2 regions of the Chryseobacterium sp. 7 genome follow, and region 1 is predicted to be linked to the other one. Evidence: riboswitches for the same ligand, from Rfam matches in the RefSeq annotation. Region 1 holds a riboswitch; the other holds the start of a gene.

Region 1 (7,341 bases):
TACAATCTGTTATCGCCTCGGAATCCAACATGGTAACCATGGCGCTCAAAAGAATTGATGCCCAATCCAGCGAAGATGATCTGCTTGATTCATTAAAAGAAACCAACGTTCACCTTCTGCCGAATACTTCCGGAGCAAGAACCGCTAAAGAAGCTGTATTGGCAGCTCAGTTAGCAAGAGAAGCGCTGGAAACCAACTGGGTAAAACTGGAAATTCATCCGGATCCGAAATATTTATTGCCAGACCCTATTGAAACCTTATATGCCACTGAAGAATTGGCAAAATTAGGATTTATTGTAATGCCTTACATTCATGCCGATCCTGTTTTGTGCAAACGTCTTGAAGATGTCGGAACCGCTGTCGTAATGCCTTTAGGAGCACCTATTGGCACAAATAAAGGATTAAGAACACAGGATTTTCTGGAAATCATTATCAGCCAAAGTAATGTTCCCGTGGTGGTAGATGCCGGAATCGGGGCACCATCAGATGCTGCAAAGGCAATGGAAATGGGAGCAGATGCCGTTTTGGTGAATACTGCCATTGCCGTAGCCGGAAATCCACTGAATATGGCCTTAGCTTTTAAAGAAGGCGTGATTGCCGGAAGAAGAGCCTTCGAATCAGGATTAGGTGCTATTGGCAACCATGCTGAAGCTTCAAGCCCGCTTACTTCGTTTTTATTTGAATAAATCAGAATCATGAAAAGTTTTAAAGATGTTTTTGAAAACTACCAATGGGATGAGGTAAAGAATAAGCTTGAAAAAGTAAGTCTGGCCGATGTAAGATACAGTCTTCAGAAAAAGAATAAAACCCTGGATGATTTTTTGAACCTGCTTTCACCAGCCGCTTCCCATGAACTGGAACTCATGGCGAGAATGACGCAGATGCTCACTCAAAAACGATTTGGAAAAACCATTCAGCTGTATGCACCGCTGTATCTCAGCAATGAATGTCAGAATATCTGTACCTACTGCGGGTTCAGTCTAGATAATAGCCTGAAAAGAAAAACCCTTTCTGATATGGAGCTGATGATTGAAGCCTCAGTGCTGAAATCAATGGGAGTGAATCATGTACTGCTGGTAAGCGGGGAAGCCAATAAAATTGTAGGAGTACCTTATTTTCAGAATGCTGTTCGTAAGCTAAAGCCTCACTTTTCTAACATTTCCATTGAAGTTCAGCCATTATTGGAAGAAGAATACAAACTGCTTCATGAAGAAGGAGTGCATTCCGTTTTAGTGTATCAGGAAACCTACCATCAGGATGTCTACAGAGAATATCATCCAAAAGGTAAGAAATCAAACTTTCATTTCCGTCTGGAAACTCCGGATAGAATAGGAAGAGCAGGAATTCATAAAATCGGGCTGGGGGTTCTCCTTGGCCTTGAAGATTGGAGAGTAGACAGTTTTTTCAATGCATTACACATCGATTATCTTCAGAAACGCTACTGGAAAAGTAAGTTTTCTGTTTCCTTTCCAAGGCTCAGACCTGCAGAAGGAATTATTGAACCTAATTTCATAATGGAAGACAAAGATCTTCTTCAATTGATCTGCGCCTACAGAATCTGGAATGAAGACCTTGAAGTCTCTATTTCTACCAGAGAAAATGAAGTCTTTAGAAATAATATTGTGTCTCTGGGAGCAACAGCTATGAGTGCAGGTTCAAAAACCAATCCGGGAGGGTATGCTGTGGATAAAGAGTCTCTGGAACAGTTTGAAACCAGTGACGATCGAAGTATGGATGAAATCAGAGTCATGATCAAAAAAGCAGGCTATGATCCCGTAATGAAAGACTGGGATTCTGTGTATAGTGGATTTTAAAAATTTTTAAATCATTAAGAAATTTGAAGAGGTGAAGTTTAATTAAGAAAATCAAGATTTTTAAGATAGCATCTTTTTTAAGCGAAGCTCAACTTAACTTTCCTTAAAAGCTTAAAAAACCTTAATGGTTCAATGATAATAAAATATGAAAAAAGAAGATCATTTTTCACGGTACAGCCGGCAAATATTTATTGAAGAAATCGGATTGGAAGGGCAAAAGAAAATAATATCTTCCAAGGTTCTTGTAATTGGAGCCGGAGGTTTGGGAAGCCCGGTTATCCAATATCTGGCCTCAGCAGGAGTAGGAAATTTAGGCGTTGCAGATTTTGATGAGGTTGAACTTCATAATCTGAACCGACAGATCATTCATACCGAAAACAGAGTCGGACTATCCAAAGTGAAGAGTGCAGAAAAATTCGTGAAAGAACTTAATCATCAGGTTGCATTCATCGGAATAGAAGAAAAAATCAATGAAGAAAATGTTGAAAAAATCCTTTGTCAGTATGATATTATTGTTGATGGTTCAGATAACTTTTCAACAAGATATTTGGTGAATGATACCTGTGTAAAACTTAAAAAGACCTTGGTTTATGGAAGTATCTTAGGATTTTCAGGACACGTGTCTGTGTTTAATCATAATGGAAGCAAAAACTTAAGGGATATTTTCCCTGAACCGCCTTTCGATGAGGATGTACCGGATTGTGACAGTCTTGGCGTACTGGGAGCTCTTCCCGGAATGATAGGTAGTATGATGGCTCTTCAGACGTTAAAAATTATTACAGATCTTCCTGTGAGTGTTAATCAGCTGACTTTGGTGGATACTTTGAACTGGAGGTTTCAGACGATTGATTTTTGATGTAAATATAAACACTAATATTACTAATATTTTCACCAATAACACCATTTTAATATCAATAGAAAGAGGCAGTAAAAATGATTACTGCCTCTTTTATTTATCTTGGAAAGGATTATTGTGCCTGCTGCATTACGCCTCCATTATCCTCTTTTTTAGTCTGGTTCAGGATATTCGGATCCTCTTTTGCCAGTTTATTTCTTGTCGGAATTTTATAATTGATGGAAAATCCAAAGTTTCTCGTATCATACTTGCTGCTGATCATCACAGGAGTTCCTGATGGCGGATTAGAACGTACCTGCATCATCTGCCCGTTGAAAATATCATTTGCAAAAACAGAAAGCGTCAGACGGTTGTTCATAAACTTCTTCGTCAGTGTAATATCCAGAGAGTTATTGAATGGTTTTTCTGCGGTGAAGTAGAAATATCCTGCCTTGGGAGTCAGATAGCTGTAATTAGCTGTCATTTTAATGTCTTTAGGCAAAAGAATCTGAGTCATGATATTGAAAATCCAGAACCCTTTATTATTTAAATTATCGATGTCATGTTTCTGATAACCAGCATATAAGTACATGAAGTTAATTTTGTCAGGATTGAAATCAAACTTCATGATTTCGCTCAGAGGCTTGCTGAAAATCATAAAAGGAACCGGTAACCCTACGTTGAAGTTGTGAATTTTCATATTCGAAATATTCACCTGTTCGTTGTAAAGTTTTCTTCCGTCTTTTCGGATGATCTGTGCCACCTGATTGCTTGCCGAACTTACACTATACCCGATAAATGCATAATCAAAAGCAGAAATTTTCAACTCATAATTATCAAAAATAGTAGGCTGTAGATTCGGGTTACCATTTACTTCTGTACTCGGTCCTGAGAATGTTACGTTATTCGGGTTCAAAGCAGAAATACTTGGTAAGCTGATTTTCCTGTTGTAGTTCGCGGCAACATAAACCTGATTCATCATGTTATACTGTACACTCGCGTTCGGGAAAAGTTTAAACTTATTGAATGGAATCAAATTAGCCTCTACCAATTTCGCATCTTTGTCGAAATATCTTGTTACCCCTGAAATATCATAGTTTTCAGCTCTGGAACCCAATGTGAAGTCAAACTTTTTCAGTTTAGCCTGAAACTCTAAATACGTTGAAGCCGTTTGTCTCTGGTATTCAAGATTGGTTAAACCAAAACTTTCCGTATCATAATCCTGTTTCTCGTATAATCCTCCAAAGCTTACCTTTCCACCATCAAGAAGTTTGATCGGCTGCGCATAATCTACTTTGAAATTGGCAATATTCATCACAGATTTATTGTTTAAAAGGTCTTTTAAACCGCTCATAGCACTGTTGATAGGTAAATAAGGTGCTGCTGCAAAATTACCGTCCTGGAAATAATTATCCTGTGCAAATTTACTGTCTGATCTTGTATAACCCAACTGGAAGTCCAGTTTTTGAGACTTGTCAGCAAAACGTTTCTGATACGTTACCACAGCTTCCTGCCTCAGGCTATTGGTATGAGCAACATCCGAAGACGTGTAATAAGCCTCTCTTAAATCTTTCGGATCATTCTCAAATGGTAAGTCTCCATGACCGTTACTTAGAGTGTAATTGTCATTATTGTTGTGATAAATATCGTAGTTTAATAATAATCTGTCCTGCCCCAAATCAAAAGTTAATCCGGATTTTGCAAAATATCCGCGTCCGTATCTGTCGGTGTGACTCGTTAAAAGCTCGTCCTGCTGGCCATTCAGCATACTTTCACGGTAATTTTGACCCACATTCAGCTGCCATCCGAAATACTTATTTCTTGCATTTAAATTAACGGAATTGGTCGTTCTGTTTCTGAATTTATCATAATTCGTGAAAGAATAATTCCCCGAATAAGTTGCTGTTAAATATTTATTGGCATTTTTATTAGTGATGATATTCATGATGGCACCTCCGGAAGTTGCCGGAAACTCAGCACCAGGCTGAGTGATCACTTCAATTCTTTCTACAGAATTGGCAGGCATTCCCTCAAGGAAGGAATTCAATTCATTGGATGTGATATTCAAAGGTCTTCCGTTAAGATATACTTCCAGCATTTTTCCCTGATACATCATTCCCGCAATGTCCGTAGATACAAGTCCCGGAAGTTTTTTAATACCCTCCAGAACGTTCCCGTTATTCAGCTGAGGCTGTTCTGAAAAGTCAAAAATAGTACGGTCTGCTTTTTGTTCAACGGCTTTTTTAGTTTTGGTAATGACTACTCCTTCAATTTGTTTTTCCTGAGGCTTATTATTTTTTTCCTGCGAGAAAACAAAGACAGAGCTTAATAAGGATAATGCGAAAATCGTTTTTTTCATAATGTTTTTACTGATATACGGTTAGACGCTGAAAAAGATAAATTGTTACGCTACAATTGTGAAAATCGAAAAATTAGGTTAAAATTTTTTTTATTTCCGAAATAATTATATCTTTGCCGGGTAATTATCAAGAATCTCTAGATGGGATAGCAACCTGCAAAAACAAGCAAGGTGCTGCAATCGATAAGCCGGAACTTCCGGAAAAAATGTTTATCATTCTATCATTATCCCATCTTGAATTTTTGTTTTAAAGTTAAAATCAAATGTTTAAAGACAAGGGAAATCATCTTCCATCATTAATTTTTTACTCCTCGGATCATGAAGTGAATCTTCATTATTCTGATATGTTTTCATGCCATTTCTACATGCGCATGTGTTGTTGCTGCTAGCACTTTCTATTTCTAAAAAATAATACAAACATTCCGATCATCAACGGTAACCTTACAATTTAAGGCTACAGGATTTGTATTGCCCAAAAACAAATTTTTAACAACAAAAAGTAAACAACAATCAACATGCATAATTTCAAAAAAAGAATCTTTGTTCCTTCTATTGCGCTTATTTCTACATTTTATTACGCCCAGACGGATACTTTACAATCTAAAAAAATAGAAGATGTGGTGATCCTTGGCTCAAGAGGTTCCGGAAGATCACTTACAGATACGCCCGTTCCGGTGGATATCATTAATATATCTAAAATTTTAAAACAGAGCCCGACTAATAATATCGGTCAGGCCTTAAATTATATTGTTCCTTCATTTTCATCCACTTCACACACTGTTAATGATGGAACTGATTTCGTAGATCCTGCTCTTCTAAGAGGTTTGGGACCAGACCAGGTTCTGGTTTTACTCAATGGGAAAAGAAGATATCAGTCTTCATTAATAAACGTTACCCTTACACCGGGAAGAGGATCTGTGGGAACCGACCTTAATGCTATTCCGGCTTTTGCTTTGGACAAAATAGAGGTTTTAAGAGATGGAGCTTCCGCCCAATATGGTTCTGATGCCATTGCAGGAGTTGTCAATCTCGGTCTGAAAAAAAGATTAGGACTTTCCGGACAGGTGTTTTTAGGTGGATATGCTTCACCTGTTGCCAATAATTTCTCAGGAGGTATGGATGGACAGACTATTTCCATAGATCTTAATTATGGAGCAAAAATTGGAAAAACAGGATTTATTAATATTACAGGTTCTGCACAATACCGTGATCCATATTCCAGAGCGGGAGTAAGGGAAGGAGATATTTTCAATGCTTACAATGCCATTAATTATAGAGCATTGCAGAATGGAGTCAATATTGATGGTTTGTATAAAAATATTACCAACACTTCCAATACTCAGCAGATTATCAATACAGTTAAACAATATGCAACTAAGGTTGGCTATTTTGGAACTGATTTTCAATCTCAAATTTCGGGAGCAAACAGTATTTCCGATCTTCAGAAAATATTGGGTAAAGATTTTACATCTCAGGAACTTAATTACAGAGGATTGGAGAGAAAAGATTTCAGTCTGAGAGCAGGACAGTCTAAGCTACAGTCAGGCCAGCTTTTTTTCAACTCTGAGATTCCTGTGAATGAAGACTGGAAGGTTTATTCATTTGGTGGTTATAGCTACCGTCTTGGAAATGCCGGAGGTTTTTACAGGCTCCCGAATACAGAAAGAAACATCAATGCAGTTACTCCTAACGGGTATCTTCCTCAGATTGAAGCCACAGTAAATGATTATTCTCTTGCTGCCGGAATTAAAGGGAAATGGAATGGCTGGAATGTGGATTTCAGCAATACTTTTGGAAAAAACACCTTTGGTTTTGGGGTTGTGAATACATTTAACGCTTCACTTACAGACAGCTCTCCAAGAACTTTTGATGCCGGAGGATCTGAATTTTCACAAAATACCGTCAATCTGGATTTGTCTAAAAAATATGATGTCCTGAAAGGATTGAACATTGCATTCGGAGCTGAATACCGGCACGAAAACTATAAAGTGAATGCTGGGAAAGAAAACTCTTATGCTTCTTATGATATTTATGGACGTGTGGTAACCGCTAAAACCCCTGAAAATGAAAAAGTAACCGATTTCTTTGGAAATGTAAGGCCTGCCGGAGCTCAGGTTTTTCCAGGCTTTAGTCCGGAAAATGCCGTTTCAGGAAACAGAAACAGTATTGCTGCTTATGCTGATGCTGAACTGGAAGTTACTGACGGATGGCTGCTGGAGGGAGCTTTACGATATGAAAATTATTCAGATTTCGGGTCTACATTTAATTATAAACTGGCAACTAATGTAAAGCTGGTTCCTAATTTAAACTGGAGAGGGGCTGTTTCTACAGGA
Region 2 (7,341 bases), 4.1 Mb from region 1:
ACTATAACTGTCCGGGGCAATTGGTAATCTCAGGAGAAACACCTTCAGTAGAAGAAGCTTGCATAAAGCTGAAAGAAGCAGGAGCGAAGAGAGCATTACTGTTACCGGTAAACGGAGCTTTCCACTCCCCATTGATGCAGCCTGCACAGGAAAGACTGGCAGCAGCTATTGAAAATACAAAATTCAGAAAAGCAACTATTCCTGTATATCAGAATATCACTACAACAGCGGTTACCAATCCTGATGAGATCAAGCAAAATCTGATCGCTCAGCTTACCGGTCCTGTAAAATGGACTCAGTCTGTTCAGAATATGATCAAAGACGGTGCCTCTAACTTCGTAGAAGTAGGGCCAGGAAAAACCCTTCAGGGATTGATCAAGAAAATTGACGGATCCGTAGAAGCTGCTTCTGCAATCTAACAAAAAAATATGAACGCGATATTTTCACCGGGCAAGCTTATGCTTACTTCAGAATATTTCGCAATAGATGGAGCTCTTGTCTTAGCGGTACCTACCAAGCTGGGACAAGAGTTTTTTTTTGAAGAAATAAAAGATGGTAAGTCGCTTATTCTTTGGGAAGCCTATCATCAGAATACATTATGGTTAAGGGCTGTCATTGATTATAAAAACTGGCAGATCTTAGAGACCAACCGTCCATCAAGCGCTGAATTTATTACCAAAACCTTAAAGAATGTTCAGCAGCTTTCTAACAGTAAATTCAAGACTGATCTTACTTATCATTTAAAAACAAACCTTCAGTTTCCTGCAAATTACGGACTTGGGAGCAGTTCTACCCTGATGAACAATCTTGCGGAATGGGCGGAAATAGATCCTTTTTATCTCAATACAATCAGTTTGGGAGGCAGTGGATATGATATCGCAGTGGCAAAGGAAAAATCTGCCGTCCTTTTTCAAAGTAAGCCTGAGATCAAATATGAGAAGGTGAATTTCAATCCTTCTTTTAAAAATGAACTGATTTTTATACACTTAAATCAGAAGCAGGATAGTAGAGAAGGTATCAGTTTTTACAAGTCCAAAAAAAGTCTCCGGAACTGGTGAATGAATTTTCAGATCTCACAAAAAAAATATTGTTATGCAATGAATTGGAAAATTTTTCCGAATTAATGATGATTCATGAGCATAAAATTGCGGATTTTCTTGAAATATCGACAGTTAAAGAAAAATTCTTCTCAGATTGCCCTTCTTTTGTCAAAAGTTTAGGCGCATGGGGTGGAGATTTTGTAATGAGTGCCAAATTTGGGGACTATAAGAACTATTTTTGGGAGAAAGGTTTTACAACCGTTTTTGAATGGCAAAATATAATTGATTTATAATCAATTGTTTATAGTCCTGTTTTTTATTTGTCATTCTGACTTATATCAGTATATTTAAACCACCTTTAACAAATAATTAATATTATTTTTGTTGAAGTCAATAAAGAAATAGAAAATATAAGTAAAATGAAACACACTAAAATCATCCAGGATTTAGAGAAATTAGGGATTAAAGGAAACTATGAAGTAGTGTATAATCCTTCTTATGAAGAATTATATCAGGCTGAAGTTTCTCCTGAAAATCAGGGGTTTGAGCAAGCTGAGCTTACAGAGTCTGGCGCAGTATCAGTAAAAACAGGAATTTTCACAGGTCGTTCACCTAAAGACAGATATATTGTTCAGGATGATGTTACAAGGGATACAATTTTCTGGGATGGTAAAGTAAATTTACCTACAACTGCAGAAATTTTCGGTTCTTGTAAAGAACTAGTGATGAACCAGCTTTCTGAAGCTAAAAAAATCTATGTAGTAGATGCATTCTGTGGTACAAATGCAGATACAAGACTTAAAGTAAGATTTATCGTTGAAGTGGCATGGCAGGCGCATTTCGTGACTAACATGTTTATTCGTCCTTCTCACTACGAACTGGAGAACTTTGGTGAGCCGGATTTCACAGTAATCAACGGATCAAAAACTACCAACCCGAACTGGGAAGCTCAGGGATTAAACTCTGAAAACTTCATTATGTTCAACCTTACTGAAAAACTACAGATCATCGGAGGTACCTGGTACGGAGGTGAGATGAAGAAAGGAATGTTTGCCATGATGAACTATTACCTTCCATTGAAAGGTATGGCTTCTATGCACTGTTCTGCAAACGTAGGTGAAAAAGGAGATGTTGCTTTATTCTTTGGTCTTTCGGGAACGGGTAAAACTACTTTGTCAGCAGATCCTAAAAGATACCTTATCGGTGACGATGAGCACGGATGGGATAACAATGGAGTATTCAACTATGAAGGAGGATGCTACGCTAAAGTAATTGATTTATCAGAAGAAAAAGAACCGGATATTTTCAGAGCAATCAAAAGAGATGCACTTCTTGAAAACGTTGTAGTGAACAATGGAGTAGCAGATTATACTGACGGATCTATCACAGAAAATACAAGAGTTTCTTATCCAATTTATCATATCAACAAAATTGTATTGCCTTCTAAAGCAGGTCATGCTAAGAAGATTGTATATCTTTCGGCAGATGCATTCGGGGTACTTCCTCCGGTTTCCATTCTGAACGAAGATCAGGCTCAATATCACTTCCTTTGCGGTTATACATCGAAATTAGCCGGAACTGAAAGAGGAATTACAGAGCCTCAGCCATCTTTCTCACCTGCATTCGGTGAAGCGTTCCTTACATTACACCCAACAATGTATTCTAAAACACTGATCGGTAAAATGCAGGAGCACGGAGCTAAAGCCTATTTAGTAAATACGGGTTGGAATGGTACCGGAAACAGAATCTCTCTGAAAGATACAAGAGCAATTATTGATGCTATCATTGATGGATCTATCGATAATGCTCCAAAAACTCAGGTTCCTATCATGAATCTTGAGATTCCTACTGAATTACCAAATGTTTCTACAGGTATTTTAGATCCTAGAGATACGTATGAAAATGCTTCAGAATGGGAAGAAAAAGCAAAAGATCTTGCTTCAAGATATATCAAAAACTTTGAGCAGTACTGTGATACTGAAGAAGGTAAGAAATTAGTAGCTTCAGGACCTCAATTGCAGGAACAGACTATCTAATAGTTACTCATCAACATACAAAAAGCCTCATTCATTGATGAGGCTTTTTTATTCATATTTTTTTACAGTTTTGAATCAATTCATTCTTTTCGTCCAATTTTTGGATGGTTGATTTGATTGATTCTTCACTTAAACTTTTTATTATTATAAAATCTCTTGAAGAAAAGTAAGATTCTTCGTCCAGTATGTTATCTAAATATTTTGGAGTAGTGAAGGTTAGCCAATATTTTTCTTTGTTGGAAAATTCGATGGTTACTTCTATCACATCAGATTCTGAATTTTCTATTTTATCATCTATATGAATTGAAATTATTTCAGGTTCTTTATATGCCTGGAAATAAAATTTTGAATACCACTTAAGTTTTCCCTCATCATTACAGATTCTTATATTTTCAGATTCTATTTCCTCAATGATATAAGATTTTCTCTTTGTTAATTGCTTAGGATAAGCTCCAATGTCATTACAGTAAATCCTGTCCTTTATTTTCATGAATCATTTTCTAATTATCCATAGGTATCTGTGAAAATCTGTGCAATCTGTGGGAAAATAAGCAACAGAATTATTTTAAACTCAATATAGCCAATCTGTATCCATCCATTCCAAAGCCAGATAAAACTGCATCCGTATTAGCTGCCGTTACAGATTTCTGTCGAAATTCTTCCCTTTTGTAAATATTGCTGATGTGAACTTCTACTTTGGGCTTTCGGATATTTTTCAAACAATCAGCGATAGCATAAGAATAATGGGTAAAAGCTCCCGGATTAATCACTACTGCATCAAAATCATCCTCCTGAAGTCTGTTGATAAGCTCCCCTTCAATATTAGACTGATAATATTTTAATTTATGAGCCTGAAACTCAGATTTTAAATTTTCCAAATAACTTTCCATGGAAACATTTCCATAGATTTCCGGTTCTCTGGTACCTAAAAGGTTAAGGTTAGGGCCATTGATGATCAAAACTTTCATACTATAAAATTAAAAACTTTTTTTAATTAACAGCTAAAAATTTCTCCATTGATTGACTTTTATTTAATTAGGATATTAATAATGATATTTATCATGTGTGATAAAATGATAATAGGTGTAACTCTTTGTTGTAAGGGGTTTTATTAAAAAATTACGTTAATTTTTGAAAATTTATCATGAAAAATAAATAAGTCTACTTGTTTTGTAGACTAAAAGTTTTTAGCTTTGCAACCATATTTCGATCGGCTTATAAAGAAAGATGGAGGGAACTGACCCTATGAAATCTTAACAACCTACCCGTGGGGCAAGGTGTTACATTCAGCCTTTTTAGGAAAAATAAGCATTTGGTTTATCGTATTTATCGATGCCCTTTGCTGATATTTCTGCAAAGGGCTAAATTTTAATATATGATAAATAAAATTGATTATGATTAGCAAGAATTTATTCACTTCTAAAGTTTGGATACCTCCGGTAGCTGCATTTTTTCTAGGAATAACCAGTGTCAATGCACAAAATACCAAGCCGAAAGATAGCCTCCACGAAAAAGAACTTGATGAAGTTGTGGTAGTAGCCTACGGAAAGGCAAAAAGAAACAGCTATACAGGTTCTGTAGCCACCATTTCAAGTGATAAGATTAATAACAGACCTGTCACCAATATTACCAAAGCTTTGGAAGGGCAGGTTGCAGGGATTCAAACGACCAGTGCATCTGGACAGCCGGGAGCTGTTTCTACCATCCGAATCAGAGGGATTGGTTCCATCAGTGCTTCCAGTGATCCGTTATATGTGGTGGATGGAATTCCTTTTGACGGAAACCTGAACGCTATCAGCCCAAGCGATATTGAATCCATCAGTGTTCTGAAAGATGCTACAGCAAGTGCTTTGTATGGTTCAAGAGGAGCTAACGGAATTATCATCATCACCACAAAATCAGGTAAAAAAGGTGAGGCTAAAGTCAATTTTAATATCAGCCAGGGATTCTCCGGAAGAGCAGTTAAAGATTATGAACAGGTTAATACAGATCAGTATTTTCAATTGTATTGGGAAGCGTTGAGGAATGGATATCAGTCTGGAAAAGTTTCTTCTCAACAGGCTGCTCAGATGGCAACGGATAATCTTGTTTCTACATTAGGGATCAACCCATATGGAACTGCTTATCCAAAACCCGTAGGGACAGATGGGAAATTGTTGCCAGGGGCATCAGCACTTTGGAATGATGACTGGAGGGATATTTTACAGAGAGTAGCTTCAAGAAATCAGGTAGATCTTGATATCAGCGGAGGAAGTGAGAAAAGCAATTATTTCTTTTCTCTGGGCTATCTTGATGATAAAGGAATGGCAATTGAATCAGGATATAAAAGATATAATACCCGATTGAAAATCAATTCTGAGGTAAAAAAATGGCTGAATGTAGGAGTGAATTTAAACTATACAAACAGCATTCAGCAGGCTCCGACTTCTTCCGATTCGAAGGCGAGTAATATCATCAATGCAGCAAGATTTATACCTTCATTTTATCCTTATTATGAAAGAAATCCGGACGGAACTTATATTTTAGGTGCTGATGGAAATCCAATTTATGATTTTGGAAAATACAGACCTACGAATGCTCTTCAGAATCAGAATGCTGCTGCAACACTGCCTTTAGACAAAAACGATAATAAAGAAGATAATTTCTCAGGAAAAGGATTCATGGAATTTACTTTCTTGCCGGAATTAAAATTCAAGACAAGTTTCTCTGTTGATTTGGTGAATTATAATGGACATTATTATTCAAATCCATTACTGGGACAAGGTGCAGAAACGGGAGGCTCGGTGACGAAAACAAATACCAGAACACTTTCTTATACCACCAGTAATATTCTTACGTATGATAAGAAATTTGGAAAACATCATATCAATGCTTTGGCAGGACATGAATTCTACAAATACGATTATCAGACAATTTCCGGAACAAGAAGCCAGTTCTCACTGCCTTATTACTATGAGCCGGATGCAGCTTCTTTATTAGGCAGTTTCAGTGGAAACAGTAATAAATTAAGCCTATTAAGTTTCCTTGGAAAAGTAGAGTATGATTATAACAATACTTATTTTCTATCAGCTTCAGGAAGAGCAGACAGTTCTTCAAGATTTGAAAAGGATAACAGATGGGGGAGATTCTGGTCTGTAGGAGGTTCATGGAAGATTTCAAACGAAGAATTTATTAAAAGCCTGAATGTTTTCAATCAGTTGACATTGCGTGCCAGCTATGGTGGTCAGGGGAATGATAAGTTACTTAGACCGAACGGGCAGCCGCTTTATTATGCATATCAGGAACTATACAAGTTTATCAGCCTTGGGGGAGAGCCGGGAACTACACTGGAAAAAACGTCTACCAATAATGTGAAATGGGAAACCAACCTTAATTTAAACGTAGGATTGGAATTTGCCATTCTGAATAACAGAATTAAAGGAAATATCGAATATTTCAAAAGACAAAGCCAGGATCTTCTGTTTAATATGCCAGTTGCACCATCATTGGGAATCAGTGATTATCCTGCGAATATCGGAACCATTCAGAATACAGGATTTGAATTTTCATTATTTACAACACCTGTTAAAACTGATGATTTCCAATGGAATGTGGATGTTAACATGAGTACTTTAAACAATAAAGTAACCAAACTGCCCGGAGGTTCTCTTGTGGTAGGAACTAAATTATTGACAGTGGGAGGTTCTGTATACGATTTCTTCATTCCGGAATGGGTAGGAGTAGATCCGGGCAATGGAAAGCCATTGTGGAAAACCGTGACTACAGATGCCAGCGGAAACTCAGTAGAGGGAACTACTTCAGAATATTCCAAAGCTACAAAACTGTTGCAGGGTTCTGCATTGCCTAAACTGACAGGAGGAATCAGTACAAGTATCAATTATAAGAATTTCGACTTTTCAGGATTACTGACATTCAAAATAGGGGGTAAAATTCTGGATAATGACTATACTTCCATCATGCATAACGGAAGTGCCGGAGGACGTGCATGGAGTGCTGAAATGCTGAACAGATGGACGCCAGATAATCCTAATACAGATGTTCCTGGTTTGAGTACTACAACAAACAACTGGACATCCACATCTTCCAGATTCTTATACTCAGGAACGTATGCAAGACTTAAAAATGTAAGCTTAGGATACACTCTTCCTGAATCTTATTTTGAGAAAATAGGACTTAAAAAATTCAGAATTTATATCCAGGCAGAAAACCTTCTGACCTTCTATAAACATAAAGGGATGGATCCTGAGCAGGCTTTGGATGGAACA

What was found. Region 1 has a riboswitch for S-adenosylmethionine ahead of CLU97_RS19955 (TonB-dependent receptor plug domain-containing protein). Riboswitches for the same ligand answer to the same signal wherever they lie in the genome.
Region 2: another riboswitch for S-adenosylmethionine. It lies ahead of CLU97_RS01440 (SusC/RagA family TonB-linked outer membrane protein); the one in region 1 lies ahead of CLU97_RS19955 (TonB-dependent receptor plug domain-containing protein).

The regions. Positions count from the first base shown of each region.
Region 1 is NZ_RCCA01000001.1:4,353,850-4,361,190, reverse strand. It holds gene CLU97_RS19975 (thiazole synthase) at 1-686, shown strand, start outside; gene thiH (2-iminoacetate synthase ThiH) at 696-1,814, shown strand; gene CLU97_RS19965 (HesA/MoeB/ThiF family protein) at 1,960-2,670, shown strand; gene CLU97_RS19960 (outer membrane beta-barrel protein) at 2,783-5,008, opposite strand; SAM-I-IV-variant riboswitch at 5,128-5,225, shown strand; gene CLU97_RS19955 (TonB-dependent receptor plug domain-containing protein) at 5,524-7,341, shown strand, end outside.
Region 2 is NZ_RCCA01000001.1:294,871-302,211, reverse strand. It holds gene fabD (ACP S-malonyltransferase) at 1-419, shown strand, start outside; gene CLU97_RS01460 (GYDIA family GHMP kinase) at 429-1,058, shown strand; gene CLU97_RS24280 (hypothetical protein) at 1,055-1,333, shown strand; gene pckA (phosphoenolpyruvate carboxykinase (ATP)) at 1,460-3,076, shown strand; gene CLU97_RS01450 (hypothetical protein) at 3,129-3,566, opposite strand; gene CLU97_RS01445 (type II 3-dehydroquinate dehydratase) at 3,637-4,044, opposite strand; SAM riboswitch class I at 4,289-4,387, shown strand; gene CLU97_RS01440 (SusC/RagA family TonB-linked outer membrane protein) at 4,471-7,341, shown strand, end outside.